Regions from separate parts of the Metabacillus elymi genome, predicted to be linked through region 2. Evidence: riboswitches for the same ligand, from Rfam matches in the RefSeq annotation. Region 2 holds a riboswitch; each other region holds the start of a gene.
The links. A riboswitch is a leader RNA that binds a small molecule or an ion and turns the genes downstream of it on or off. The one in region 2 is predicted to bind cobalamin.
Positions count from the first base shown of each region.

Region 1: another riboswitch for cobalamin. It lies ahead of metE (5-methyltetrahydropteroyltriglutamate--homocysteine S-methyltransferase); the one in region 2 lies ahead of HUW50_RS24285 (ABC transporter substrate-binding protein).
Region 3: another riboswitch for cobalamin. It lies ahead of HUW50_RS12675 (ribonucleoside-diphosphate reductase subunit alpha); the one in region 2 lies ahead of HUW50_RS24285 (ABC transporter substrate-binding protein).

Region 1 is NZ_CP055263.1:4,523,969-4,533,860, reverse strand. It holds gene HUW50_RS20825 (NAD-dependent succinate-semialdehyde dehydrogenase) at 303-1,721, opposite strand; gene metE (5-methyltetrahydropteroyltriglutamate--homocysteine S-methyltransferase) at 2,068-4,356, opposite strand; cobalamin riboswitch at 4,509-4,704, opposite strand; gene HUW50_RS20815 (hypothetical protein) at 5,063-5,470, shown strand; gene HUW50_RS20810 (phosphatase PAP2 family protein) at 5,545-6,045, opposite strand; gene HUW50_RS27185 (hypothetical protein) at 6,185-6,310, shown strand; gene HUW50_RS20805 (DEAD/DEAH box helicase) at 6,373-7,668, opposite strand; gene HUW50_RS20800 (STAS domain-containing protein) at 8,308-9,147, shown strand; gene HUW50_RS20795 (fatty acid--CoA ligase) at 9,226-9,892, opposite strand, start outside.
Region 2 is NZ_CP055263.1:5,258,376-5,268,267, reverse strand. It holds gene HUW50_RS24305 (cob(I)yrinic acid a,c-diamide adenosyltransferase) at 1-529, shown strand, start outside; gene HUW50_RS24300 (cobyrinic acid a,c-diamide synthase CobB) at 552-1,931, shown strand; gene HUW50_RS24295 (cobyric acid synthase) at 1,918-3,441, shown strand; gene cobT (nicotinate-nucleotide--dimethylbenzimidazole phosphoribosyltransferase) at 3,438-4,514, shown strand; cobalamin riboswitch at 4,571-4,767, shown strand; gene HUW50_RS24285 (ABC transporter substrate-binding protein) at 4,921-5,904, shown strand; gene HUW50_RS24280 (FecCD family ABC transporter permease) at 5,867-6,931, shown strand; gene HUW50_RS24275 (adenosylcobinamide amidohydrolase) at 6,934-8,400, shown strand; gene cbiB (adenosylcobinamide-phosphate synthase CbiB) at 8,397-9,350, shown strand; gene HUW50_RS24265 (pyridoxal phosphate-dependent aminotransferase) at 9,371-9,892, shown strand, end outside.
Region 3 is NZ_CP055263.1:2,652,805-2,662,696, forward strand. It holds gene HUW50_RS12670 (ribonucleotide-diphosphate reductase subunit beta) at 1-837, opposite strand, end outside; gene HUW50_RS12675 (ribonucleoside-diphosphate reductase subunit alpha) at 1,078-3,363, opposite strand; cobalamin riboswitch at 3,506-3,685, opposite strand; gene nhaC (Na+/H+ antiporter NhaC) at 3,858-5,231, opposite strand; gene HUW50_RS12685 (universal stress protein) at 5,518-6,024, opposite strand; gene HUW50_RS12690 (hypothetical protein) at 6,231-6,548, opposite strand; gene HUW50_RS12695 (hypothetical protein) at 6,762-6,965, shown strand; gene HUW50_RS12700 (YbjQ family protein) at 6,946-7,263, shown strand; gene HUW50_RS27100 (hypothetical protein) at 7,336-7,458, opposite strand; gene HUW50_RS12705 (alpha/beta-type small acid-soluble spore protein) at 7,688-7,906, opposite strand; gene HUW50_RS12710 (hypothetical protein) at 8,285-8,527, shown strand; gene HUW50_RS12715 (ABC transporter ATP-binding protein) at 8,592-9,704, opposite strand; gene HUW50_RS12720 (PucR family transcriptional regulator) at 9,833-9,892, opposite strand, start outside.

The DNA.
Region 1 (9,892 bases), 730 kb from region 2:
TTTGAATCAATTTCCTCGTTTATTGAATCACCCCACTATTTCGTAGCTCTTTCTAACTTGGTTTGAACCAATTTTTCACTATTATCACACTACTCACAAATCCTGAATTATTTACATGAATAACGAACAATAGCGCAAGCGCCTTGAACAGCCTCGGGCAAATAAGACGCTCATGAATAGAAGGACCCTAGAGGGTCTAGGCGCTGGAGCCGGATGCCTATGGCTTAGCCACAGTACTAGAATTTTATAATTTCCAGACATTAAAAAAAGCTTAGCTAATTTTAGCTAAGCTCTCATAGATACTATAATCCAAGTGAAATATATTTTATTTCTAAGTATTCTTCAATGCCATGATGGCCACCCTCACGACCTATTCCACTTTGCTTGAAGCCCCCAAATGGAGCTTGAGGTGTTGAAGGAAGTCCATCGTTTAAGCCGATTATTCCATATTCAAGGGCTTCTGTTACTTTTATTCCCCTAGAGATATTTTCTGTAAACACATATGCTGCCAAACCAAAGATAGAGTTGTTCGCTCGTTTGATCACTTCTTCTTCTGTTTTGAATGTGGTAATAGGAGCAACTGGTCCAAATGTTTCATCTTTCATACACAACATATGATCATTTATATTGGAAAGAATTGTAGGTTCTATAAATAAACCTGCTTTTCTTGTACCACCAAGTTCGACTTTGGCCCCATTTGATACTGCATCCTCGATGTGTAGAATTACTTTTTCAACCGCCGCTTGATCAATAAGTGGTCCAATATCGATCCCTTCATCAAGTCCATTTCCTATTGCTAATTCTTTTACTTTTGGAATTAGTTTTTCAATAAAAGCTTGGTAAATTGATTCGTGTACATAAATGCGATTTGCGCAAATACAAGTTTGTCCTGCATTTCGATATTTTGCTGCGATCACGCCATCAACTGCTTTATCTATATTTGCATCCTCTAATATTATTACAGGTGCATGCCCACCTAATTCTAATGATAGCTTTTTAACAGTTTGTGCTGATTGCAGCATCAAGAGCTTTCCAACTTCTGTTGATCCGGTAAACGTTAATTTTCGTACTCTGTCATCCTGGAGCCAGACCTCACCAATTTCCTTAGCACTCCCTGTGACAACATTAATTACACCCTTAGGAATTCCTGCCTCTTCTGCTAACTTTGCTAATTTTAATGCTGTAATCGGCGTTTGTTCAGCAGGTTTAATCACAACTGTACATCCAGCTGCTAGTGCAGGGGCTACCTTCCTTGTAATCATTGCAGCAGGAAAATTCCATGGGGTGATAACTGCGACTACTCCAACTGGTTGCTTTTGCACAAAAAGACGTTTATTTCGTTGAGTAGCAGGGATTGTTTCGCCATATATCCGCTTTGCTTCTTCTGCATACCATGATAAAAATCCATTTGCATAGTTAACTTCACCAATCGCTTCTTTTAATGGCTTTCCTTGCTCCATCGTCATTGTTTTCGCTAAATCTATTAATTGTTCTTTGATTAAATCATGCCATTGGTGAATTAAGTCTGCACGTTCATAGGCAGAATAATCTGACCAACTAATATAGGCATTACTTGCCGCATCAACAGCCTGCGCAGCTTCCACTCTTCCTCCATTTGGAACAGTCGCAAAACAAGCGTTTGTAGCCGGATTCATAACCTCGATCGTTGGTAAATGTTCCCCTAGCCACTCTCCGTTAATATACATTTGATAATGTTCCATTATGTACCTCCTTTAGCTTTTGTCCTTATAAGTAATGCTTATTAATCTTTTCTGAATTTTATCTGGATGATCATAGAAAAATAACTTCATAGTTCATAGAAATCTATGTAAGCCATTATTTTCATGGATTACATAGATTTCTCAGTGAAACTGTTACTGTAAGCTTAAATCATAATAAAGCATTAATACAAGACAAAACTAATAAGCACAGATATTTAATACATTTGTTACATAATACTGAGTATTGTTTTTCTAGACAAAAAAGCACTACATACCAAAACAGTAGTAGTGCCTTTCGTCTTTCTTCTATCTAATAGAACCTTTTATCACATTCTAAAAAATTTATTTAAACAGTCTCAACAGTATAAAGTTTTTCTCGATAATTGAGAGCCGCTTCAACCATTACCTTTAATGCTGCAATCGTTTCAGCTTCCCCTCTTGTTTTCAAGCCACAGTCCGGGTTGACCCAAAAAGCATGGTAATCCAACACTTCAAGTGCACGTTTAATATTTTGTGATAATTCGTCAATTGTTGGAACACGTGGACTATGAATATCATAAACACCTAAACCAATTCCTTTATTGTAATGATGCTGTTCAAAGGAAGCGATTAATTCACCGTGACTTCTAGATGTCTCAATTGAGATTACATCTGCATCAAGTTCATCGATTGCATGAATAATATCATCAAAATTCGAGTAACACATATGTGTATGAATTTGTGTATTATCTTCCACAGATGATGTAGCTAATTTGAATGCATAAACTGCTGCGTTTAAGTAGTTTTCTGTTTTTTCTTCTTTTAATGGTAACCCTTCACGTAAAGCAGCTTCATCTACTTGAATCATCTTAATTCCACTTGCCTCAAGTGCTTTAACTTCCGCGCGAATCGCTAAGGCTACATGATTTAACACGTCAGTACGGCTAATATCATCACGGACAAATGACCAATTTATGATCGTTACCGGTCCAGTTAGCATTCCTTTCACTGGTTTTTTTGTTAGAGATTGGGCATATACGGTTTCCTTAACGGTCATGTTTTCTATTGCATAAACATCACCAAAAATAACAGGAGGCTTCACACAACGGGAGCCATACGATTGAACCCAACCAAATTTCGTTATCGCGACACCTTCTAGTTTTTCTCCAAAAAACTCAACCATATCTGTACGCTCAAACTCACCATGAACAAGAACATCTAATCCAAGCTCTTCTTGAATATCAATCCATTTCTTTATTTCACTTTGAATATATTTCTCATATTTCGCAGCAGATAGCTCACCTTTTCTCCATTTCAATCGTTGTTTACGTACTTCCTTTGTTTGTGGGAAGCTACCAATTGTTGTAGTAGGAAGGATTGGTAATTGAAATTGTTCTGCTTGTAATTCCTTACGAATTTTTGAATCAATCCGTGATGAAGAGTCATTTTTCCTATTTTTCATCGCGTCATGAACTATTTGAACATTACGATGTGCAGAATTTTTCAACGAATGAACTGCTTGATCATAGATTTCTAGTTCAGCAACACCTAATTCATCGTTAGCAAACTTTGTTAGGTAGACAATTTCTTCAAGCTTTTCATCAGCAAATGCTAATGCATCTTTTATTTGCGTGTCTAATTGTTGCTCACTTTTTACCGTTACTGGAACATGAAGCAAACTACACGATGGCTGAACAATAAGTTGATTTTCATCAACGAAGCTAGTTAATTCTTTCAATAGAGAAGCTTTTTCAGTTAAGCTTGATTTCCAAATATTACGGCCGTCAACGACACCTGCAAAAAGCACCTTGTCATTTGGAAAACCATATTTTTTTATATTTTCAAAATTCACACCTTCATCGTGGACAAAATCAAGACCAATACCTTGTACTGGTAGTTGAGTTATCTCTTCATAAAATTCAATGCTTTCAAAATAGGTTTGAAGGATGAACTTTACATCTGGAACTCCACCTTGGAAAGCAGTATATACTTCTTTAAGCTCATTAATTATCTCTTTCTCTACATTCTTAACCAAGATTGGTTCATCAATCTGAATCCATTCTGCTCCAGCTTCTTTTAGTTGTTTAAATACTTCTATATATAAGGTTATTAGTGAATTTAATAACTCAGCTCTTTCTTGCTCATCAAATCCTTTAGATAAAGAAAGTAATGTGATTGGACCAAGGATAACCGGTTTACCATGTATTCCTAACTTATTCTTAGCTTCCAAATACAAGTTAAGTAAACGATTTTCTAATAAAGTAGGCTTTGCGTCCTTTAACTCTGGCACGATATAATGGTAATTTGTATTAAACCACTTCGTCATTTCTGACGCAATTTTCCCGCTGCTTCCTCTAGCAATCTCGAAATAGGTTTTAAGGGAAATCTTTGTTTCACCGGTTTTAAAGCGCTCAGGTATAAGTCCAAACATTGCAGCCGTATCTAACACTTGATCATAATAACTAAAATCACCAATAGGAATAAGATCAATTCCTTTTTCTTTCTGTTTTCTAAGATGTGATAAGCGAATTTGTTCCATTTCGCTATAAAACTGTTCCTCAGATATTTCGTTTGACCAAAATAATTCTAAAATCTTTTTCCACTCACGATTCTCACCAATTCTTGGATAACCGATATTTGAACTTTTTATACTCATTTTATTAACTCCTTCTATGTAGTTTATTTTTCAAATAAAAAAGCCTCTCTAATGGATTAATAGAGAGACGATTGATAGACATAGTTAACTAGAGTTGAAATGAATAAAAGGGTTCAACATATGACCACCACTCCTCCCTATTTCGCGTAGGTAATAAGTGCACACAATAGGCAGGTCTCCTGACTTAGGTTCCTCACTTCATATCCCTTCCCATTTCATGCTTGAAACAGTGGATTGCGATATGAAGCTCCCCATAACAGTGGCGCGACCGTGTCGGATTTACACCGAACTTCCCTTTTAAGTTAAAAGTCTTTATTATCTTTTAACACCCATTGACTGAACATTATTAAATTTTAAAATATATTTAAAACATGTGACTTAGATTATATCATTTTTCGTTATTTAGCAAGTTTTTTTTCTAAATATCGTTTCTTATTATGCTAGGTCGTATATAATTATACTCTTGTTCACATAACATTATTATGTAATTAAATCGATTTCCATCACGATTCATACTAACCAGAATCTCTCTACAAATTTCATTTAAAAATCGAATAACATGTAACATCTTGTTGGTTTCTGCGCTTTCCCGAGAAATAACTAGGAAGATATGGCCCATACATATAGGCATGAGCCGTGACAGTCCGCTAAAACCCACATAAACTTATAAGGATTTCAACCATATAAAAAAAGGAGCGTTTCCTTCATGAACCCATACGGATACGGATATTATCATGAGTTTATCCCACAGCAACCTAATTTTTATAGTCCAAATGACTATCCTCCATTCGTTCAACATCAGGAACAATTTGAGGATACTAGACAACCAGCTCTTGAAAGAAGAGTAGCTGCACTAGAACGACAAAATGAACGACAAACACGAGAATTGGCAAGACTTAATAATGAATTAAAAAGACAAAACGATGAGCAAAAACGAATAAATCAAGAGTTCAATCGATTAAATCGTGAATTCAACCGAGTGAACCAGCAAGTAACACAAGTTAATGATAGAGTTGAACAACATACTCGCCGATTAAACCGTTTAAACCAACGACTACGTGCAGTAGAAAATAAATTTGATTTTCCTTTTACTCCAGGTGAAGGCGGTTTTTAATTAATTCGTTCTATATGAATAAAAACAAGGATGATAAAAGAATTATATCCTCCTATCATCCTTGTTTTTGATATTTATTTTCTTATCAGCGAAGACATATTAATAATATTACTTACTATACAACCTATAAAAGCACTTCTAATAATATCAAACGGATAATGAGCCCCCGTCCATATTCGTGAAACACCAATTAGTACTGATAACCCCAACATAATGCAGCCTACAATTTTGTTGGAAAGATAGATCATCGTTGAAACAGAAAAGGCCAGCAAAGTGTGTTTACTTGTAAAAGTTGAATCAAGTTTTGAAGGAATTAAAAGATTGGCTTTACGGGTTATAAACGGTCTTGGTCTAAATTTATATTGCTTTATTAGAACATTAATACATAAGTTAATCATGAGCGAAATCAATGAGCGATAAAATACTTTCCTTTTTTGACCTTTTCGTTGCCACAGTAAAAATAAAACAAATGCGAAAATATAGCGCATCTTATTTGAGGCAAAGATCATGATATTATCTAAGAAAGTATTTTTTCCTGCTAAGTCATTTATCCATTTAAATAGCCTCTGATCCATAAAATAGCTCCTAAATTTTTTGTCGACATTATTATTCTCTAATCATCATGGAGTATGTAAAAAATGAAAATTAGATAGAAAATAAAAATATTTCTATTGCACATAATAGTTATGATCACCAAGGAGAGGAGGTACAAAAATGACAAACCGCAATGATAACCGCGAACGAAAAAACAAATACCCCAATAACAAAAAGCAGGATACAGAATTCTCGAAGGATATAAATATTAGAAGCGAAAAAACGAAGCAGGATTTACAAAAGTAAAAAAGAGAGAGGATTTCAACTAAAGACGGTTGAAGTCCTCTCTCTTCTCATTTCCCAAGATATTATCGGGTCCTTTTAGACCTCGAAGAAGTACTTGTTTTACTCTTTCTCCTACTGTCATTTGTTCTATTTCTAGATGGAGCTTCAGATGCTCTGCCTGCTTTGTCTTTTCCAATTGTACGGCGTACCTTTTTTATTTGTGAGTTTCGTTCCTGCTCATAATCATCACGATCAGGAATACTTATCCCTTTTATCACTTGCTTTTCTAGTGTTTGACCAATCCCTTTTTCTATCATACGTAAGAAATCAATGTCCTTGGGAGCAACTAATGTAAAGGCAACACCATCTCCACCTGCTCGTCCTGTACGGCCAATCCGATGAACATAGCTTTCAACATCATGTGGAATATCATAGTTAAATACATGTGTTACACCTTCTACATCTAATCCCCTTGCAGCGACATCTGTAGCAACCAAAAATTGAATTTTCGCTTCACGAAATCGCTTCATCGCTTTTTCACGCTTTGCTTGTGTTAAATCACCGTGGAGTTCGTCAGATTCATAGCCATTGGCGATAAGAGCTTCTTGAAGCTTTTTCGCTCGAATTTTTGTTCGACAAAAGATAATTCCTAAAAAAGGACGATGCTCTTCTAATAAATGTAACAATGTCCCCTGCTTTCGACGATCCGTTGTCTCAATAACAATTTGTCTGATCTCATCAACTGTTATTCTTTTCGCTTTTACTTGAATGCTTTCTGGTTCCTGCATGTATTTTTTAGCGAGAGACCGAATTTCATTTGGCATTGTAGCTGAAAAAAGCATCGTTTGACGTGTTGAAAGTGTCTCATAGATAATGTCATCTACCTCTGGAAGAAAGCCCATATGTAACATTTGATCAGCTTCATCTAATACAAGCATCTCAACAGTTGATAGATCAATTGTTTTACGTCGAATATGATCCAACAATCGACCTGGGGTTGCCACAACAATATGCTGTGCACCTTTTAACTTTTTCAACTGGTGCTCAACATCCTGCCCCCCGTAAACAGCAAGTACATTGATATCTTCTAGGTTCTCAATCATTTTTTTTATTTCTTTTGATATTTGCTGTGCTAGTTCACGTGTTGGTGTTAATATCAAAGACTGTATATCAGACTTACTACTATCAATCTTTTCTAAAATTGGAAGAACAAAAGCTAATGTTTTACCAGTTCCAGTTTGCGCTTGGGCAATAACATCCTTTCCCGCTAATATAGAGGGAATTGTTTTTTCTTGGATAGGTGTAGGTGTAACAAGTCCTAATGATTTTAATGTATGGTTAATTTCTTTTCGAATTCCTAGTTGTAAAAAGTCAGGCAAGGTAATCACGTCTCTTTTCTTAAATTAATGCTTTTATTGTTATTTTATCTTGGATATACTCGTTGACATCAATCTTCAATTCATAAGTAGCTAAACGGGCGCTTGCACATTTGATCGAATAAAGGCTTATTTACTATAGCATATTGAATAGTATTTTACAGTGAGAATTTAATTATAACTTTTTTTATTTCCTAACTATACCTACATCCTCTAATACATTTTAAACAAACGATTAATTAAATAACTAAAATCAGTTTAATAAAGCGTCGCAAACATTGATATAGACGAATAAAAAAATAAGTAAATAGGTTTGTTCGTTTCAAAATTGCTAGCTAGGTTTGTTTAACTTTGGCTCTTTTCTAAAAGATTGTTATTTTTGAACAAAACTGATTAGGGTGATTGGAACGGATATGCGAGACTCCTGTGGGAGTAGCGGGACAGATGAGACCCCACAGGCGCTTCGCGCTGAGGAGGCTCATCGCCCGCCCCACGGAAAGCGAGCATCCTCTCGCTGCAATCAACCAACCCAATACTATTTTAAAAGCAACAAAGTTTGCGAAAACAGCCTTAACTTTTAAACGATTTAAAAGTCAAATATGGTATTATTAAATTGTTGACTAAAATTTGGGAGCGATGGCAATGAAAGAAGAATTAAATTACATTGGACAAAAAATTATTAACAACAGGAAAATTTTAGCTAACAGTGTCACTGATTTACAGAAAAATTTATATGATTTAAGCCAAAACAATCTCAATTGGTACGAGGATACTGATAATAATCGCGCATCACATCTTATTGAACTTTTAGGAAAATCATTAATAGATAAACAACAATTATCTAAAGAAATAGTTGATTGGGCAAAAACAGAGGCTAGTTATCTCGTAGATACTATTTCGTTAACGCAAGCTCTAAGGTCTTTGGCTTTTTATCGAACCGTTATATGGGATGTTTTCACAGAGGAGTTAGAACAACAACAATTTGCCGCACTTACAATGTTAGATGTTAGTAAAATTATTGACCCATTATTAGATGAAATAAGTGCCGTATTTGGGGAAGTTTTTCAAGACCACAGCAATAAATTAATGAAAATAGCTTATACTGCATTAGAAGAGCTTTCGGTACCTGTTGTTCCTATTAACAAAAATGTCGCTGTTGTTCCACTTATTGGTGAAATTGATACACATAGATCTCAACTAATATTAGAAGTGACAATGGAAGAATCTTCTAAACTCAAACTCGAATATCTAATTTTAGATGTCACAGGAGTGCCAGTAATCGATACAATGGTTGCTGACAATTTATTTAAAGTGATTTACGCTTTGAAACTTTTAGGAGTGGAAACAATTATTACAGGTATAAGACCTGAAATTGCGCAAACCATAGTTTCAATTGGGGTTAATTTTAAAGGAGTTACAACCTTTGCAGATTTACCTACCGCTTTATCAAGTATTGATCTTAAAGTAGTACATCAGAACTAGGTGATTTTAACAATAACTTTACATAATTTTATAAGAAGCTGAGATCTAGTACAGATACTCAGCTTTTAGTTACTAACCTCATTTAACCTCCTGATTTTTTAAATCCTCACGTAATAAAAACTTTTGAATCTTCCCACTTGCATTTCTAGGTAATTGATCAACGAAAACATATCTTCTTGGACGCTTATAAGGTGCTAGCTTTTCAGAATGCTTACAGAAGTTTTCTAAATCTTCGGCAGTCACATTTTGATCTTTTTTCACGACAACTGCGATTACCTTCTCTCCCCATAATTCATCAGGTTCTCCAAGAACAGCTACATCTAGTATTCCTTCATGCTCATAAAGAGCATCTTCTACCTCGCGTGGGTAGACATTTTCTCCACCACTTATGACCATATCATCCACTCGATCTGCAACAAATAAGAAACCATCCTTATCTAAATATCCGAGATCACCAGAGTGATACCAACCTTTATAAAGTGCTTCTTCACTGGCCTCTTTTCTATTAAAATACCCAATCATCATAGCTGGACCTTTCACGATTATTTCTCCTACCTCACCAGGTGGTAATATATCTTCAGGCTCAGATGGTCCGTTTTCATTTGGTTTAACAACTCTTACTTCGTGATTAAAGCAAGCTCTTCCAGCTGAACCTGCTTTTGAAAGCTGTTCATCTTTCCCTAGAAATGTGATAGCTGGACCCATTTCCGTCATTCCATATGCTTGCACAAGTTCGATCCCCAGT
Region 2 (9,892 bases):
AAAAGGATTAACACTCATTTTCACAGGCAATGGTAAAGGTAAAACAACAGCCGCAATCGGTCTTACAGTACGAGCAGTTGGTCAGGGAATGTCAGTAAAGATTTTACAATTTATAAAATCAAAAGGAAGATCGTATGGAGAAAAAGTATCGCTAGAAAAGTTAGGAGTTGAAATGATTCAGCTGGGTGAGGGCTTTACATGGACAAAAACTCCAGAGGTTCATAGAAATGCATTAGAGTCAGCATGGAGGATTGCAAAAGAGACCGTTATGTCTGGAAAATATGATGTAGTAATTTTAGATGAACTAAATAACGCACTTGCGATCGATTCATTTCCAATTGATGACGTTCTCCCAATCAATGAGGTAAAAGAGCTTATTCAAACGAAGCCACCACATGTTCATCTTGTCATTACAGGTAGGAATGCAAAGGAAGAAATAAAAGAATTGGCAGACCTAGTTTCAGTCGTAGATGTAGAAAAGCATTATTATGACGAAGGTATACCAGCAGTAAAAGGAATCGAATTCTAATTTTCGAATAGGAGGGAGAGCTATGTCACAACGTTTAGTTATTGCAGGAGTATCAAGTGGAGTTGGCAAAACTACGTTTACAATCGGTTTAATGGCTGCACTAAAAAAAAGAGGTCTCAATGTTCAAGGCTTTAAATGTGGTCCAGATTACATAGACACAAGCTTTCATACCGCGGTTACGGAACGGCCATCTCGTAATGTAGACAGTTGGATGTTTTCTAAAGATGTGTTGAAAGAAGTATTTATACAGGGTAGTAATGGTGCTGACATTTCAATTATCGAAGGTGTAATGGGATTTTATGATGGTAAATCAGCTGACTCAAATCAAGGCTCGACAGCTGAGATTAGTATGTTGCTAGATTGTCCTACATTATTAGTTGTTGACTGCAGTAAGATGGCTAGAAGTGCTGCAGCTATTGTTAAAGGGTATCAATTATTTGAACCACATGTAAATATTGTTGGCGTTATTGCAAACAAGGTCGGAAGTATTGGCCATTACAAAATAATAAAAGAAGCTGTTGAACAGGAATGTGGTGTTCCAGTTTGTGGCTACTTATTAAATGATTCTAGCGTAAAGATGCCCCAAAGACATCTTGGTCTTGTGCCTTCAGTAGAGCGTGGTGATTTGAATGAGCTATTTTTAAAGTTAGGTGAATTAGTTGAACAAACAATCGATGTAAATAAATTGTTACAACTTAGTATGAGAAAGCCTTTAGAGAGTAATGTAACGGATTCAATTTTCAAACAACGCTCATCAAAAGGGATCAAGCTAGCAATTGCGAAGGATAGAGCCTTTAGTTTTTATTATCAAGAAAACCTTGAATTACTTGAAGCCTATGGTGCTGAATGTCTTTATTTTTCACCATTAAAAGGTGAGACGATCCCTGAAGAGGCAGACGGACTTTATATAGGAGGCGGCTTTCCAGAGCAATTTGCGAAAGAGCTTTCAGAGCAAAGTGCAGTCAATCAATCGATTAAAAAAAGGATCGAGCAAGGACTACCTACGTTAGCTGAATGTGGTGGCTTTATGTATTTAGCAGAATCAATCGAAACGATTGAAGGCAAACAATATCCTATGGTCGGGGTTATTCCTGGAAAAATAAAAATGGGTGACAAGTTAGCTGCAATTGGTTATCGGGAGATTACAGGTCTACCGGGAAATTTTCTGCTTACACAGAAGCACACCGCTCGGGGACATGAGTACCATTATTCTTCCTACTATTCTAGTAATGCAAGACGAAATGCATACCATACAAAAGGGGTATTTGGTGAAGGTGAAGAGGGCTATTTAACAAAGAATCTAATCGCTGGCTATACCCATATTCATTTTGCATCCTGTCCAGAGCTAGTGGAAAACTTTATTGAAAAATGTGTGGAGATGAAGAAACATGGCTCACGGTAAAGCAATTCCTATCATGATTCAGGGCACACATTCAGATGCTGGTAAAAGTATACTAGTTACAGCATTGTGTAGAATTTTTGCTCAGGATGGCTTTCGAACTGCCCCATTTAAATCGCAAAATATGGCGTTGAATTCCTATATTACTCTTGATGGAAAAGAGATTGGCAGATCACAAGGAATTCAAGCAGAAGCAGCTGAGACCGTTGCAACAACAGAGATGAATCCAATTCTAATTAAGCCAACACGAGATAACGAAGCGCAAATTGTTGTGCATGGGAAACCTCTTAAAAGCATGAAAGCGCAAAACTATCGCAGCGACTATTATGATACAGCGAAAATAATTATTGAAGAATCCTATCAAAATCTCGCTTCGTCGTTTGAACGAATTGTAATAGAGGGGGCAGGAAGTCCTGCGGAAGTAAATCTAAATGATCGCGAGCTAGTTAATATGAGTATTGCTAAAATGGCAGATGCCCCTGTCCTTTTAGTAGGTGATATTGACAAAGGCGGTGTTTTTGCAAGTCTAGTAGGGACATTGCAGTTACTTTCACCGGAAGATCGCAATCGAGTTGTCGGGGTGATTATTAATAAATTCCGTGGTGACCTTTCACTACTTGAACCAGGTTTAACATGGTTTGAAAAATACACAGGAAAACCAATATTAGGTGTGATTCCGTATATTAATGATTTGTTAATTGATGCAGAGGATTCCTTAAGTTTAAGTACGTATAGTAAACAAAAAGATATTGACAAAGAAATAGATATTGCAGTTATTAACTTTCCACGAATATCTAATTTCACGGATATCGATCCATTCCTATCTGAAAAGGATACTCATGTTCGTCTAGTAGAAAATGCACGTCAACTTGAGCAGCCTGATATCATTATCCTACCTGGAAGTAAAAACACAATCGAGGATCTCTTGTTTTTAAGAGCAAAAGGCTTAGAACAAGAAATCATCAGAGCACATCAAAATGGGGCGGTCATCTTTGGAATATGTGGTGGATATCAAATGCTGGGTGACAGAATAGAAGATCCTTTTCAAGTAGAATCAAAAATCAAAAGCATAGCAGGATTGAAAATGCTCCAATTAGAAACGTTATTAACAAACGAGAAGACAACAGTACGTTCAACAGGAACAATACAGCTATTTGGAGTTAATGTTAAAGTAGCAGGATATGAAATTCATATGGGTACCACAACCCATGCCCCTCAAATAGAACCTCTCATTCAATTGAATGATCGAAAGGATGGAAGTAAGAATTCCATGGAAACGTGTATCGGAACTTATTTCCACGGTATTTTTCATAATGACGAATTTAGAGGGGTATTTTTAAACCATATTCGTAAAAAGAAAGGCCTGCAGCCTTTTCTCACAAGAGAATCCTTTGAAGATAGCCAAAATAAAGATTTCAACCGCCTAGCTGATCATGTTCGAAGCGCGCTTGATATAGAACACCTTTATGAAATAATGGAACAATTTCAACAAAGAAAGAGAGAATCCAAATGACTTCAAATATTAAAATACAAGAGACTCTACAATCTATTCAAAATCTTAATGATGAAAAAATGCAAGAAGCAAGAGAGTATGTAAATTCTTTAACGAAACCAATTGGAAGCTTAGGGAAATTAGAAGAACTCGCAATTCAGCTTGCCGGAATAACAAATCAAGTATTTCCTGAGGTTACACCTCCAGGTATTATCGTTTTTGCTGCTGATCATGGGATTAGTGAAATGGGGGTTTCTGCCTATCCAAAAGAAGTAACGACCCAAATGGTATACAACTTCCTAAATGGCGGTGCTGCAATTAATGTATTTGCAAAACAAATAAATGCTTTTCTTAAAATTGTTGATATTGGGGTAGCTGAAGATATTAACCATAACGAGTTAATTAATAAAAAGGTGAAATATGGTACGAATAACTATGCGCATGAAAATGCCATGACAGAGGAAGATGCGAAACAAGCCTTAATTGCGGGAATGGATATGGCCCAACAAATGATCGAAGAAGGTGCTAAGTGCATCATCGTTGGTGAAATGGGAATTGGGAATACGGCAACCGCAAGTGCAATTGTTTCGGTAATAACTGGATGTTCAGTCGAGGAAGTAGTTGGCTTAGGGACAGGAATCTCTGATGAAGCTCGAAATAAAAAAGTATCTATCATTTCTAAAGCATTATCAGAAAGAAAACCTAACCGAAAAGATGCAATTGATATTTTAACAAAAGTTGGAGGTCTAGAGATTGCGGGGATGACAGGAGCTATTATTAAAGCTGCTGAACAAAGGGTTCCAGTGATCCTAGATGGTTTTATTAGTACAGCTGCTGCCCTATTAGCTGTCGTTCTAGAGGAGAAGGTAAACGATTATTTGACAGCGGGCCATATGTCTAAAGAGCAAGGGCATATCCATGCCCTTGCATACCTACATAAATCTCCACTCCTTGAACTTGATTTAAGATTAGGCGAGGGAACAGGCGCTGCACTTGCATTTCCATTACTTGAAACAGCAACAAGAATGATGAAAGAAATGGCGACATTTCAATCAGCAGGCATTACAACTGAAAGTGAATCGTCCAAGATTTAGTAAATATTCATTTACACTTACTATATCTTCTTTTATAATAATGCATGTCACAAAAAAACGAATATTCAACAATAGGTCCTTAAATGACAAGATTTTGAGGATAATAGGGAAGTTTGGTGAAATTCCAACGCGGTCCCGCCACTGTAAACGTTGAATGTAGCTAAAAAAATACCCACTGTATAAATGATATGGGAAGGGTTAGCTATAATGATGATGCGTTAGCCAGGAGACCTGCCTATTGTTATGTAAAAGTATCCTTCGAGGAAAAGGATGGCTTTATAATGCTGGTGTCTTTTGATGTTTACATTGTAAATCACCATTTCCTTAATGCATTTATCGCCTTTTCCACGTGAATAGGCGTTTTTTTGTGGAAAAATGAATAGGAGTGGTAAGAATGACAACAGTATTGAAGAAATGGCTTTTACTAAGCATCATGGTTATGCTAATCAGCGTTTTCACAATTGCTTGTGGAAATGCAGAAGATAAAGCAACAGATGAGAATGAAACAACTTTGAAATCTGATGAAACAAATGAAGGGGAAACCAAAGCTGCCTTTCCAGTAACAGTTACCGACGGAACTGGTGAAGAAGTAACAATTGAATCAGAACCTAAAACAATTGTATCTGTCATCCCAAGTAATACAGAAATAACATTTGCTTTAGGGCAAGGTGATAAGCTTATTGGAGTAGATAATTACAGTAATTACCCTCCAGATGTTGAAAAGATTGAAAAAATAGGTGATCAACAATTAGATGTCGAAAAAATATTGGCTCTACAACCTGATCTTGCATTAGTAACTGATTTCCAACATGAAAACAATCCCGATATTTTAAAGCAATTTAAAGAGGCTGGTATTGATGTCATTGTTATAGGAAGTGCGGAATCATTTGAAAATGTATACAATACGATTACTTTAATTGGCCAAGTTACGGGTGCGACAAAAGAGGCTGACACGATAGTAAAAGAAATGAAGGGGAGATTAGCTGAAATAAAAGAGCAGGCAAAAGCTGTAACTGAAAAGAAAGCTGTCTGGGTAGAAGTTTCACCTGCCCCAGACATTTTTACAACAGGTCAAGATACATTTATGCATGAGATGTTAGAAGTTATCAATGCAACAAATACTGCCGGTGAACAAAAAGGTTGGGTCAAAATGACCGAGGAAGAAATTGTTACATTAAACCCTGATGTTATCATTACTACATACGGATATTATGTTGAAAATCCTGCAGAAGGCGTATTAAACCGTGCTGGCTGGGAAGAGGTGCCTGCTATTAAAGATAAACAAGTTTTTGATGTAAATAATGATACGGTTACTAGACCAGGACCACGATTAATTGATGGGGTTGAGACGCTTGCAAAGCTTATTTATCCAGAAATTTTTGACAAATAAATTCGTTTGGATGTATCTAATATGTGGAGTGTTTGTGCTAATTGCAGCACTCCTTGGTTTATTTATTAGTAGTGTTCATTATCCAATTACAGTAATTATGGATGTATTAGCTACAAAAATTGCCGGAATAAAGATATTTAGTGAGGAAATTCCCAAAACAGTAGAGTCGATCATATGGGAAATTCGATTTCCTCGTGTTTTATTGGCGTTTTTTGTAGGTGCTGCACTATCATTAGCTGGGGCAGCCTTTCAAGGGTTATTACGAAATCCACTCGCAGATCCGTACACAATCGGTGTATCTTCAGGTGCTTCTTTAGGTGCAGTTATCGTTCTATATTTTCAAATTACCATCACCTTTCTAGGTAGCTATACATTACCAGTTATCGCTATATTAGGTGGATTATGCACTATGTTTATTGTTTTTGCTGTGACCCATCTATCCAATCGAAGACTTTCAATTGAGACGATTATCCTTGCTGGTATTATCGTCAGTTCTTTCATTGGAGCTGTCATTTCACTTATCATTGCTTTAAGTTCACGTGAAGATATTCGGCAAATTTTATATTGGTTAATGGGGAATGTTGGGATGAGAGGCTGGAGTCATGTTAAGCTAATGATTCCCTTCTTTCTTATTGGTGCGTTGTTTTTAATAATCCGTTCAAGAGAGTTAAATGCCTTTGCGTTAGGTGAAGAATCAGCTGAACATTTAGGAGTAAACGTTCAGAAGGGAAAGATTTATATTATCATAGGAGCATCCTTACTAACAGGAGCAGCTGTTTCTGTATCTGGATCAATAAGTTTCGTTGGATTAGTTATTCCGCATTTTGTTCGGTTATTAATCGGACCAAACCATAGACATGTCCTACCTTTATCAATGTTGGTTGGTGGGGGATATTTGATCCTTGCCGATCTAATCGCCCGGACAATTATTTCACCAAGTGAACTACCTATTGGAGTGATAACAGCTTTAATTGGTGCACCAGTCTTTGCTCTACTATTAATTAGAGAACGACTAGGAAGGGGATAGATATGATTGACATTAAGCAATTATCTGGAGGGTATGAAAAAACGTCGGTAATAAAGGATGTTACACTTACCATCGAGACCGGTCATTTCTTTGCACTTATTGGTCCGAATGGAAGTGGAAAAACAACTCTTGTAAAATTAATAACAGGTGTGTTGCCAATAAAAAAAGGAACGATTACTATTTTTGAGAAGTCACTTCATAGCTATTCAGCCCTAGAAAGAGCTAGGATCATAGCCGTTTTATCACAGGAACCACAGGTTGAATTCGATTTTCATGTGGAAGAAATTGTTATGCTAGGACGTTACCCACACCAAAAAGGATTATTAAAACATATTTCTAAAAAAGATCGTCAAATAGTTGATGAAGTTATGAAACAAACCGATGTATTTCAGTTTCGAAAACAACCATTTAAGAGTCTAAGTGGTGGAGAGAAGCAGAGAGTCTTATTAGCTAAAGCACTTGCACAAGAGCCAAAGATCCTTTTTTTAGATGAGCCTACAAACCATCTTGATATAAAACATACAGTTAGGATGCTGGATCATTTAAAAGAATATCAAAGGAAGCATCATTTAACGATTGTTGCTATTTTACATGACTTAAATACAGCCGCTCTTTTTGCAGATAAGATAGGCTTACTTAATGGTGGAAAATTAATTGAGACAGGTGAATTGTCTCTCTTACAAAATGAAAATCAGCTAAGTGATGTATATGAAGTAGGGATTAAAACTAATTTTCACCCTGTTATCCCAAAACCACAAATCACGGTTATTCCTAACCAAGTAAAAAAAGAAAACCTAGGGCTAGAATATGAGTTAAAACAAACTGATCAATCTATCCATCTTACATTTAACCATCCTTTAAGAACAATCTCTAACGGTGTTTTAGGAGAAGGCTTGCAGTGGGCCAAAAACTTTTGTAATTTTCATGTCAAAAAAGAATATAACTGCTCAAATCCTAAAGAGGATATTATTAGCTGGTTAAGACAAGCGGAGATCTCTGAGTATGACACAATTGGCATGATGACAGCAGTGAACCTAAAAGATATGAGTATCTTAAAAGAAACGTATGAAGATGTTCAAATAATAGCAGTCATAACCGCGGGTGTTGGTAATGCAATTGATATCACTGACCCTTCCACAGTTAAGCAAGGCTATCAAATCGGAACTGTAAATATTATGGTTTTTATTGATGCTCATTTAACTGATGGTGCTTTAGTAAATGCCGTTCAATCTGTTACAGAAGCAAAGACGAAAGCCTTCAATGACTTACAAATTAAAGATGCTGCTACTTGTACAATTGCAACAGGTACATCAACAGATAGTACACTTATTGCAGCTACTCAAAAGGGTGATCCTACACCATATGCAGGATCTGGAACTGTTATTGGAAAAGGAATTGGTATGTCTGTTTATAAAGCGATGATCAAAGCTGTGCAAAACTATGAAAAACGCAGAGTGCAGCAACTATGAATGTCTTTGCTATGCATTTTTATATGATCATTACGGCGATTATTACCGATTTACTTATCGGTGATCCAAGGTGGCTTCCACATCCTGTAATCATCATGGGAAAAGCGATAAGCTTTCTTGAAAAGATGTGGAATCGGAACAAGTATCGCAAGGCAAAAGGAATGCTTTTAACTTTGACAATTGTTGGCGGGACGTATATCTTTGTTTATTTCTTACTTAAAATTGTGAATTATATCCATCCGTACGCTACGTTTTTAGTGGAAATGTATCTTATTTCTACGACAATTGCAATGAAGGGATTACATAAAGCAGCCAAAGAAGTCGCGATCCCACTGTTACAAGGGGATATATCTTTAGCTCGTAAAAAGTTAAGCTTTATCGTTGGTCGTGACACGGAAGACCTGCCCACAGATGAAGTGGTTCGCGGTACTGTCGAAACCGTTGCTGAAAACACTGTTGATGCAATCATTGCTCCATTATGTTGGGCACTGATTGGTGGTGCACCATTAGCAATGGCTTATCGTGCAACAAATACATTAGATTCAATGGTTGGTTATAAAAATGAAAAATATAAACAATTTGGTTGGGGATCTGCCAGGTTAGATGATGTAATGAATTGGATTCCAGCTCGGTTAACGGCAATCTTAATTTGGCTTTTTTCGTGGTTTGTTCCCAATTCTAAAAAGTGGAATGCTTTTGTTGTAACTGTTCGTGATGCTAAAAAGCACCCAAGTCCGAATAGTGGTTGGCCTGAGGCTATGACTGCAGGGCTTTTAGGGGTTGTGTTAGGAGGAAAGAATTTTTACCAAGGAATTGTTTCCAACAGAGCGGAAATGGGCAACTATACTCGCAGGCTTCAGCCTAAAGATATTCAAAAAACGATTATTTACATGCATGGTGCATGGTTTATGTTTGTGCTTATACTATTCTTCATTTATATGAAGCTATAGAAAAGAAAGGTGTGGTGAAGATGGAATGGCCTGACCATGGTGGGCAACCGAAGAAAATTCTAGAATTAAAAGGAATTAATAAAGATGATCTATATGTTGACTTTAGTGCAAATATTAATCCGTTAGGACCTCCGATGGCATTAAAAGAGAGCTTTATAGAAGCGTTTAACCAATTCGAAAAGTATCCTGATCCCAACTACGAAGAAGCTACAAAGTTAGTTGCTACTCATGAAGGGGTAAGGCAAGAACAGACTCTCTTAACGAATGGAGGCTCTGAAGCGATCTTCCTAGTTGCCCAACAATTTACTGGGGAAAAAGCGTTAATAATCGAACCTACATTCTCTGAATATGAAAGAGCTTGTCACGTATTTCAATTATCTGTAACCCATCTTTCTCTTCAACAAGAGGATCATTTTTCTTTTCCACTTGAAAAGGTTATATCGAAAATGGAAGAAGTAGATGTCGTTTTTTTATGTCGTCCGAATAATCCAACAGGAACTGTAGTCGACATTGAAGATATTAAGGCAGTTCTTGAAAAAGGC
Region 3 (9,892 bases), 2.6 Mb from region 2:
CATATTAATCCCATCCATTTTATTTCCAATAATGAATTTTCCCCATTCAATCTCAAGTTCAGCAGCTTTAATAAATGTATTTTTTACAAATGTAGCAAGTTCTTTTGTATCATAGTCAGGGTATTGATTTAAAACTTCTTTATAAATTTGAACAAATAAGTCGACATGTATTTGTTCATCACGGTTGATATAGTTAATCATTGTGCTCGTTGCAACCATTTTCTGATTACGTGCAAGGTTGTAAAAGAATGCAAATCCTGAATAAAAGAAAAGTCCTTCTAATATGACATCATATACGATTGATTTTAACAGATTCTCAATGCTTGGTTGTTCAGAAAAGGCTTGATACCCATCTGTTACAAATTCATTTCGTTTTCTTAGAATAGGTTCATTTCTCCAATATTCAAATACCTCATCTTGTATCTGCTTAGGAACAAGACTTGAGAGTACATAGGAATAGGAATGATTATGAATAACCTCTTGTTGAGCAAGAATAATCATTAAAGCATTGACGCTGGAATCTGTAATGTAGTCAGAAACTTTTCCAGCATAATCAGTTTGAATACTATCTAGAAGAGCAAGAAGTCCAATGATTTTTAAAAATGCATCTTTTTCATCATTTGTTAGATTGGGATATTGTTTGATATCCTGAGCCATGTTGATCTCAAATGGGGTCCAGAAATTTGCTAGCATCTTTTTGTAGCGTGGATATGCCCATGGGTATGTGACATCATCCCAGTTTAAAACATTTGAGCTTTCGCCATTAATAATTGCAGTTGAACGATTTGGAGCGGAAGCATCCATGATTTTTCGTTTAATTAAAGCTGTGTTTTCCATTTGGGGACTCCTTTTAACGTTTTGATTTATCAAGATAGAGAGGCTGATCTTTTACGTAAGGTCAGCTTCGGATTTTTAATCCACCAGAAATTATTTATTTTGTACTTAGTGACGGTGTCTAGCTCCAGCGCCTAGCCCCTCGAGGTCATAAGTCACAAATGAATTGAAGACAAATTACGTCTTCTATTCATTTGCGTCTTATGCTTGTCGGGGCTGAACAGGCGCTTGCGCTTTTCTAAGTTAACTAGCACATGAATCGCAGTCTTCAATTTCACTAGAGGTTGAGCGTACGTAATAAGTTGTTTTCAACCCTTCACTCCATGCAGTCATATGCAGATCTAATAAGTCTTTGGCTTTAATGTTGTTTTGTACATAAAAATTGAAGGAGATAGACTGATCGATATGACGCTGTCTTGCAGCATTTTGCTTTATGCTCCATAGCTGGTCAATAAAATAAGCTGATTTATAAAACCAGGTTGTTGTTGCATTTAAATCAGGAACTGTAACAGGAATTTTATAGTCTTTCTTTTCTTCTGAATAAACCTTTTGGAAAATTGGATCAATGCTAGCAGTACTTCCTGCGATAATCGATGTCGATGCATTTGGTGCAACTGCCATTAAGTATCCATTGCGAATTCCGAACTTTTTTACATTCTCTTGTAATAAGTCCCAATCGAATATGCTTTCCTTTGATTGATAGCCTCTTTTTTTGAAGTACGAACCAGTTTCCCATTCTGAACCTGCAAAAACGGAATAAGAGCCTTTTTCCTTTGAAAGCTCCATGCTTGCTCTAATTGTAAGATAGGATATTTTCTCATATAGCTCGTCAGCGAACTTAACAGCTTCTTCATGCTCCCACTTTATTTGTTTAAGAGCTAATAAATGATGCCATCCGAATGTACCTAGACCGATTGCGCGATATTTTTCATTTGTTAGCTTTGCTTGCAGAACCGGAATCGTATTTAAATCAATGACATTGTCTAGCATTCTTACTTGGATAGGGATGAGTCTTTCTAAAACATCATCTGTAACAGCCTTTGCAAGATTAATAGAGGAGAGGTTACAAACGACAAAATCACCAGGTGTTTTAACGGTAATTATTTTTCCGTCCTCTGTATAATGCTCCTCAACAGTTGTAGCGCTTTGATTTTGAGTGATTTCTGTACAAAGATTGCTGCAGTAAATCATTCCTTTGTGAGAATTAGCATTCTGTCTGTTCACTTCATCACGATAGAACATATATGGTGTACCTGCTTCTAATTGGCTGATCATAATACGTTTCATTATCTCAATAGCTGGAATCTTTTCTTTAGAAAGTTGTTCGTTATCGACACATTCCCAGTACTTTTGACGGAAGCTACCATTTCCTTTTTCTTCGTCGTAAAAGTCCTCAATGCTATATCCCATTACTTTTCGAACTTCATGTGGATCAAATAAATACCAATCCCCGCGGGCTTCAACCTGCTCCATGAATATATCTGGAATACAAACACCTGTGAATAAGTCATGGGTACGCATTCGTTCATCACCATTATTAAGTTTAGAATCTAGGAATGAGTAGATATCTTTATGCCAAACATCTAAATAAACAGCGATTGCACCTTTTCGCTGTCCTAGTTGGTCTACGCTAACTGCTGTGTTGTTAAGCATTTTCATCCAAGGAATGATTCCAGATGAAACACCTTTAAAACCTTTTATATCACTTCCGCGGCTCCTGACTTTTCCTAGGTATGCACCAATCCCACCACCTGATTTTGAAAGATTAGCAATATCGGTATTACTATCAAATATTCCTTGTAAGCTATCATCAATCGTATCAATAAAACAACTAGATAATTGCCCTATAGGTTTTCCGGCATTTGATAATGTTGGAGTGGCTACAGTCATATAAAGATTACTCATGGCCCAATAGGCTTGTTTAACAAGTTCTAGGCGTCTTTCTTTATGCTCCTCGGCCATAAGTGTCATTGCGATAATTAAGAACCTTTCTTGTGGAAGCTCTAAGGTTTGTTTTGTAAAATCACGTGTTAAGTAGCGATCTGCTAAGGTTCGAAGCCCAATATATGTGAATAACTGATCCTTTTCAGGTTGGATAAATGAGCCAACTTGTTCAATTTCTTCTTTTGTATAAAGATCAAGCAGCTTAGAGTGGTAAAGACCCTTTGAAACTAATATCTCAATTAAATTATTGAAACTACCATATTTTTGATTTTTGTCATATCCACGGTTAGCTGCTGCTTCCTTGTAGAGTTTTGTTAAATAAATTTGAGCGCAAAAGTAAGTCCATTCTGGCTCTTGTTCATTAATATTAGATAATCCCTCTAAAATAAGTAAATTTGTGAGCTGTTCAGTCGTATAGGAATCTCTCTGGAGAAGGGTGTTATTGATCCTGTTAAGATAATTATCTATATATAGTGAAGGGAATTGTTGATGGATACTGCTAATAAATGTAGTAAGTTTTGTTGCGTTAAATGATTCTTCATTTAAGCTATCAATAATGATAGGTGTAGTTGTTGTCGTACTCATGTTAATTCCTCCATAATCTTTTGGTAAATAAAAAAACCGCTCGAGAATGAGCGGATAAAACGACAGATAAGAAGGGCAGGAATATAGTTAAGCCCATAATTACTTACTATCGTTTCATCTTCTCAGTCCCCGAAGAAATTGAAACTTTAGCAAGCTTTAGGTAGGTCTCCTGACTTGTGCTCGTCCTACTACGAGGCCTTCCCATACATGATAATGTACAGTGGCTATCTCAGTTCGTCACACTTACAGTTGCGGGGACAGTTCTGGATTTACACCAGATTCCCTTTTCAGCCTTATAGGCGCCTATCGCTTGCAAAGATACAATATATAGTTTTTACGTTTGTGATTCTGTCAATATGTAGTTAATTGTTCTATTTACATAATAAGGCACACTTGCAAATTAATCAACCAATACTTTCTAATTGTCGAAATTTATCTACTTCAATAGAATTTTGGAAGAAAAAAATAAGATCTGACTTACTAGGTCAGATCCGTTAAGAAGTGGTTTTTACTTTACTAAAAAATCCAAAAAGGATCGAAAAGAAAGGTGATAGATACAAAAAGAAAGCAAAAGGTAAAAAGGCGATTACTGGAACACCAAGTGTTTGAGCAAAGAAAGCACCACTTACGCCCCATGGGATCAGTGGATTTATCAAAGTTCCAGCATCTTCAAGTGTTCGTGACAAGTATTTACGCTCAAGCTTCATTTTGTCATATATGCCTTTAAAAGATTGGCCTGGAATGAGAATTGATAAGTACTGTTCACCTGTTAATAAATTCACCCCAAACGAAGATGCTGCTGTTGATAGAATCAGCTGACCTTTTGTTTTAACGCGCTCTATCAATCCATTTAAGAGGGTCGGAATGATGTTTAACATATCGAGTAATCCGCCAAAAGCAAAAGCAATCAGGATGAGTGAAATCGACCACATCATTGATTGAAGTCCACCACGGTTCATCATATTGACAACCTGTGCATTTTCAATTGTGAAAGTTGTACCGTTTTGTAAAACATGAAGGAATTCGCTTAATTTTACTCCTTGAAATCCTATAGCTGTTATCCCTGCTGTAATAATTCCAACGATTAATGCTGGTACGACTGGTACCTTTCGAATGGCTAAAATTATAACTAATACTGGTGAAAGCAGTGTAAGACTACTTATTTGGACATGGGTTTCAATTATATTTATCATGTTTGTCATTTCAGACAGTGATGCTGAATGGATAGGAGTGATTCTCCCAATTATGAAAAAAATTAAAGTTGTAATAAGAATGCTAGGAATAGTTGTTTTGGTCATATGTCTAATATGTGTGAAAAGCTCAACAGATGAAACACCTGATGCAAAATTTGTTGTATCAGACATTGGAGACATCTTATCACCAAAGCAAGCACCGCAAATGATAGCACCTGCTACCCATGGGGCAGGTATGCCAATAGCGATTCCAGCACCCATAAGAGCTACGCCAACAGTACTAACTGTAGTAAATGAGCTTCCAACAAGGCTTGAGATAACCATACAAGAAAATAATGAAGTAATTAGTAAGTAGTTCGGATTAATTACTGTTAGGGCATATACCATTACTGTAGGTATCGTTCCGCTACTCATCCATGCACCAATTAAGATTCCAATTAATGCGAGCACAATTATTGGTTGAATTCCGCTCTGAATACCTTTAATCATTCCTGTTTCTAACTCTTTCCATGTATAACGTTTTATTAACCCAAGAGAAGCCACAACAACTAAACAATTAAGTAAGGCAAGATGTGGTTCTGTCTTTAATACAAATAGACTGGTAAAGATGATGGCCAAAATAAGAAATAAAATTGAAACTGCTTCTTTAAACTGAAAAGTCTTTTTATCACTAATCATATACTTGCTCCTTTATGGCTTAAACGCTTTTATGCTTTTTTGCACAAAAGTACACCACAAAATATTATATCAATCTAATAATATATGTCAATCACTAAAGGTTCTTAATGTTAATGTGTGCTGTTTGATCATTGATTATATGGGGTTTTTGATGTATTGTTTTGAATTTTCACACTTCACTAACAAAAAGTAAGAAGAGAGCTATTTTTTTGAAATAGCAGTTGGGGATTGATTCTGCTAAATAAAAAAAGATAGACATCATAAGTGTCTACCTCATATATAATCATTTAGCAATTAATACAGGAATGTTAGAACGATGTGAAACCTTTTCACTAACACTACCAAATAATAAACGTTTTAATCCACTAATATCACGACTGCCAACAACGATTAAATCAGCATTATGTTCAGTTGCAAATGAAACAATTGCTTCGGAAGGTTCACCGTAGGTAACATTTACATTTCCTTTAATATTATGATGATCCAATATTCGTCTTGCTTCACTTTCCAAAGCCTGTGTTTCCTTACTATGCTCTTCTGTGTCTTCATGTTCGGTTGGCACGGGCATAATTGGATAGTGCCTCATGTCATTTGTTTGGTAACTGCTATTTGTTCCTGGAAAAACCATGTTATCTTCAATAGAATCTCCATTGAAGATCCCTTTTTTATGAATATGAACAACTGAAATTTCTGAATGTAACTGCTTACTTATATGAATTCCTAGCTCAAGAGCATCTTTACTATCTTCAGTTCCATCAAAAGCTACTACTAAATGTTGAAATTCTTTCATTTCGATCATCCTTTCAAAAGCTTTGATGTTATTTCAATACCCATTTTAAAAAAATGTAATCGTTCGTAACCTTTCTATATGCAATTTATTATTAGAATATCAAATTAAGTAAAAACCCTATGACCACAATAGCACCCACAACCATAAATATCGTTCTCAGCATGTCACATGCACCTCCTAGATGTTTTATTCGGAATCTATTGCAATTAAAGCTTTATTTTCATGGCAGGCTGTAAAACTTGCTGACGTTGTTTTATAGCAGTTGAAGAACAAATTTCTTCGAGATCATTTACGATTAGATGTGGTAGAGGCCCATCTATAATGACATTTAAAGCTTGTCCATTTTTTACAGTTAATAAATAGGTAATTAAAGACGGGAATTTAGAAGCATCAATAACATTTTTACCTTTTGAAAGAAAATATATTTTTCCTGAATAAGATTTTGCCAATTGAGTCATTTTTAATATTTGATCAATTCTTAATTGTCTTTTCATACGTAGGTTTATCTTCATTAATTTATTCATATATACCTCCAAAGTGTAAATGTTAGTATTATTTGTTAATGGTTAAATACCTCTGTGACTTGAAATGAAAACACAAAGAAGCGAAAATGGTTATATAGTCCCTATGTTATTTATTACCTATTACTTAAAAAATTTGAATCAATGTTAAAAAGCGTTCATCTTTTTTCTAAATGAAGATATAGTAAAAGTAGTGAGTGAGAAAGGAAGTTGAAGATGGAAAAAGTAAAGTACATTAGTATGGTTACTGCAATCTTCACTCAGATTACTGGTATTATTTTTTTATTTATAAACATAAAAGTTGCATTTGGACTGTTTTATGTTTATTTCTTCTCTTTGCTTGTGTTGCTCTTTGTGTTTATAAAAACTAGAATGGATGAGAAAAAGGAGGATGATAAAAATGATTATCGTGACTACTGAATCAGTACCAGGTAAAGAAACAAAGGAATTCAAAGGGTTTGTAAAAGGAAGTACAGTTCAATCAAAACATATTGGAAAAGACATTATGGCTGGATTAAAAACAATTGTTGGAGGTGAGCTAAAAGAATACACTGAAATGATGGATGAAGCGAGACAAAAAGCGATTGGAAGGATGGTAGAGGATGCAAAGGCAAAAGGTGCTAATGCAGTAGTATGTATGAGATTAGAATCCTCTGCTGTCATGCAAAATGCTTCTGAAATTATTGCCTATGGAACCGCAGTATTGATCGAAGAATAATACTTATCCTAAGCATAAAAATTTATAAAAGTAAAAAGCTGACATCGTCAGCCTTCTAGGGAATTCTATAAATTATAGCTTCTTCTTTGCTTGCTCCCAATAATACAATTGCGGAAAGCGTATATGAACAACATATTCATGGAATAGAGTATAGCTGATAAAACCAACGAGCTTCCAATCTACTGCATCAAACATAAACGATCAGCCCCTTTATTGTGTGAAACGAACATGATGGAAAATTTAAGTGCTTAGTAAAGGGAACATTACATGTACGTTTTTATAATATATGGTCAGATAGACTTGTTTGATACATGGTAAATTGCCTTGAGTTTTAAATCAGGGACTGGTATTTATCCTTGTGCTTTTCTAAAAAGTAAAGAGGCTGACACAAAGTGCCAACCTCTTTAGCCAATTTATTAAATTGTTATTGTTGAGAATAACCGCTCATAGATTGTTGAGCCATAGATACTAAACGTTTAGTGATTTCTCCACCTACAGAACCGTTAGCTCTAGAAGTTGTTTCTCCACCTAAGTTTACACCAAATTCTGAAGCGATTTCATATTTCATTTGATCAATCGCTTGTGAAGCTCCTGGTACTACAAGTTGATTAGACGAATTGCTGTTTGAACTGTTTTGTGCCATCTGTCATTCATCTCCTCATAAAAGTTGTATTGGTTGGGTTAGTTGGAATTGCACCAAACATATGAAGACCTTATTGGTTTCATTGCCTCACTTGGCGTAACCCATTCATGAAAAAGTGTTGCTTGCGCTTGCGTTGTTGCTTGATGTTACTAAGTATTATGGATAATTCTTTCGTTAATATTCAAAGAAAAGGTGGTAATTTTTTCTTAATAACTTGCTTCAAGAACTGTAGTTTGAAACAAAGGATGTCTTGTTTTGAATGCAAAGTGATCACATCATCTTTTATCTCAAGGCTGCCCAATGTATTCCGCATTTCTTACATAAAATAATGATGTTTAGAGATTCTAAAAATATGTAGTTAATAAAGGGGATGGGTCGATGGAATTGTGTCCTTTATGTAATGGATTGGAGACGCGAATTATCCAATGTCCTAATTGCCAGAGGATCATGGAGGATAGAGGGAAGATCACTGATTATCTTGATGATTATAGTGCATATATGGATATTGATATAATGAAGCTGTTTGATGGAAATGCAAACTCCTTAGAAGAACATAAATGTATTCATTATTTTTATTGTCCTACGTGTCAGCATGAAGAAACAAATGCTATAAATGAGTGACTTTGTTTCACTATAGAAAAAAACAAAAACCCCGTTCATTAGAACGAGGCTTTTTGTCCATTTCTTATTTCTCACCAGCAGGGCGAATTCTTAGTTCAGAATCAGTATCGAAGAAGTGAGCTTTGTTCATATCTAAAGCTAAATCAAGTGTTTGACCTGGTTTAATGTCTGTACGAGAGTCAACACGCGCTACGAATGTTTGACCATCAATTTCAGAGTAAAGCATAGTTTCTGCACCCATTAACTCAGCAACTTCAATTTTTGCAGTGATTTTTGTATTTTGAGAAGCATCGATGAATACTGGCTCATCATGAATTTCTTCAGGACGAACTCCCATAAGAATTTCTTTGTTTACATAGCCTTGCTCACGAAGGTATTTCATTTTGCCTTCTGGAACAACTACTGAAGTAGTACCAAATGAGAATTTACCATCTGTAAGTTTACCTTTAAAGAAGTTCATTGCAGGTGAGCCAATGAATCCACCAACGAATGCATTTTCAGGCTTGTCATATACTTCTTTAGGTGAACCAACTTGTTGGATTAAACCATCTTTAAGTACAACAAGACGAGTAGCCATTGTCATCGCTTCTGTTTGGTCATGTGTTACATAAATTGTTGTTGTTTGTAAGCGTTGGTGTAATTTTGTGATTTCAGCACGCATTTGTACACGAAGCTTAGCATCAAGGTTAGATAAAGGCTCATCCATTAAGAATACTTTTGCATCACGAACGATCGCACGACCTAGTGCAACACGCTGACGTTGCCCACCTGATAATGCTTTTGGCTTACGTTGTAAGTATTGTTCAAGTCCAAGGATTTTAGCTGCATCTGTTACACGACGCTCAATTTCGTCTTTTGGTAGTTTACGAAGCTTTAATCCGAATGCCATGTTGTCATATACGTTCATATGTGGGTAAAGAGCGTAGTTTTGGAATACCATCGCGATGTCACGATCTTTAGGTGCTACATCGTTCATACGTTTTCCGTCGATGAAGAAATCACCTTTTGAGATTTCTTCTAATCCTGCTACCATACGAAGTGTAGTAGATTTACCACAACCAGATGGACCAACGAATACGATAAACTCTTTATCTTGGATATGAAGGTTGAAGTCTTCTACTGCAGTTACTTTATTGTCATAGATTTTGTAAATATTATCTAGTCTTAATTCAGCCATTTTTAATTCCTCCCCATTTTTGAAAGCGTTTTAACTTGTTTTCATTGTAAGGGATTTCATAGAAAGAAGTAAACGTACAAGTTGCACGAAAAAAATTAGGCTCTTTTGTGCAACTTGTAAATGCTATGCTAGTTTTCATGACGAACTAGCATAATTGCTAGGAAAATAAAAGTAGCATTTGAAAACGT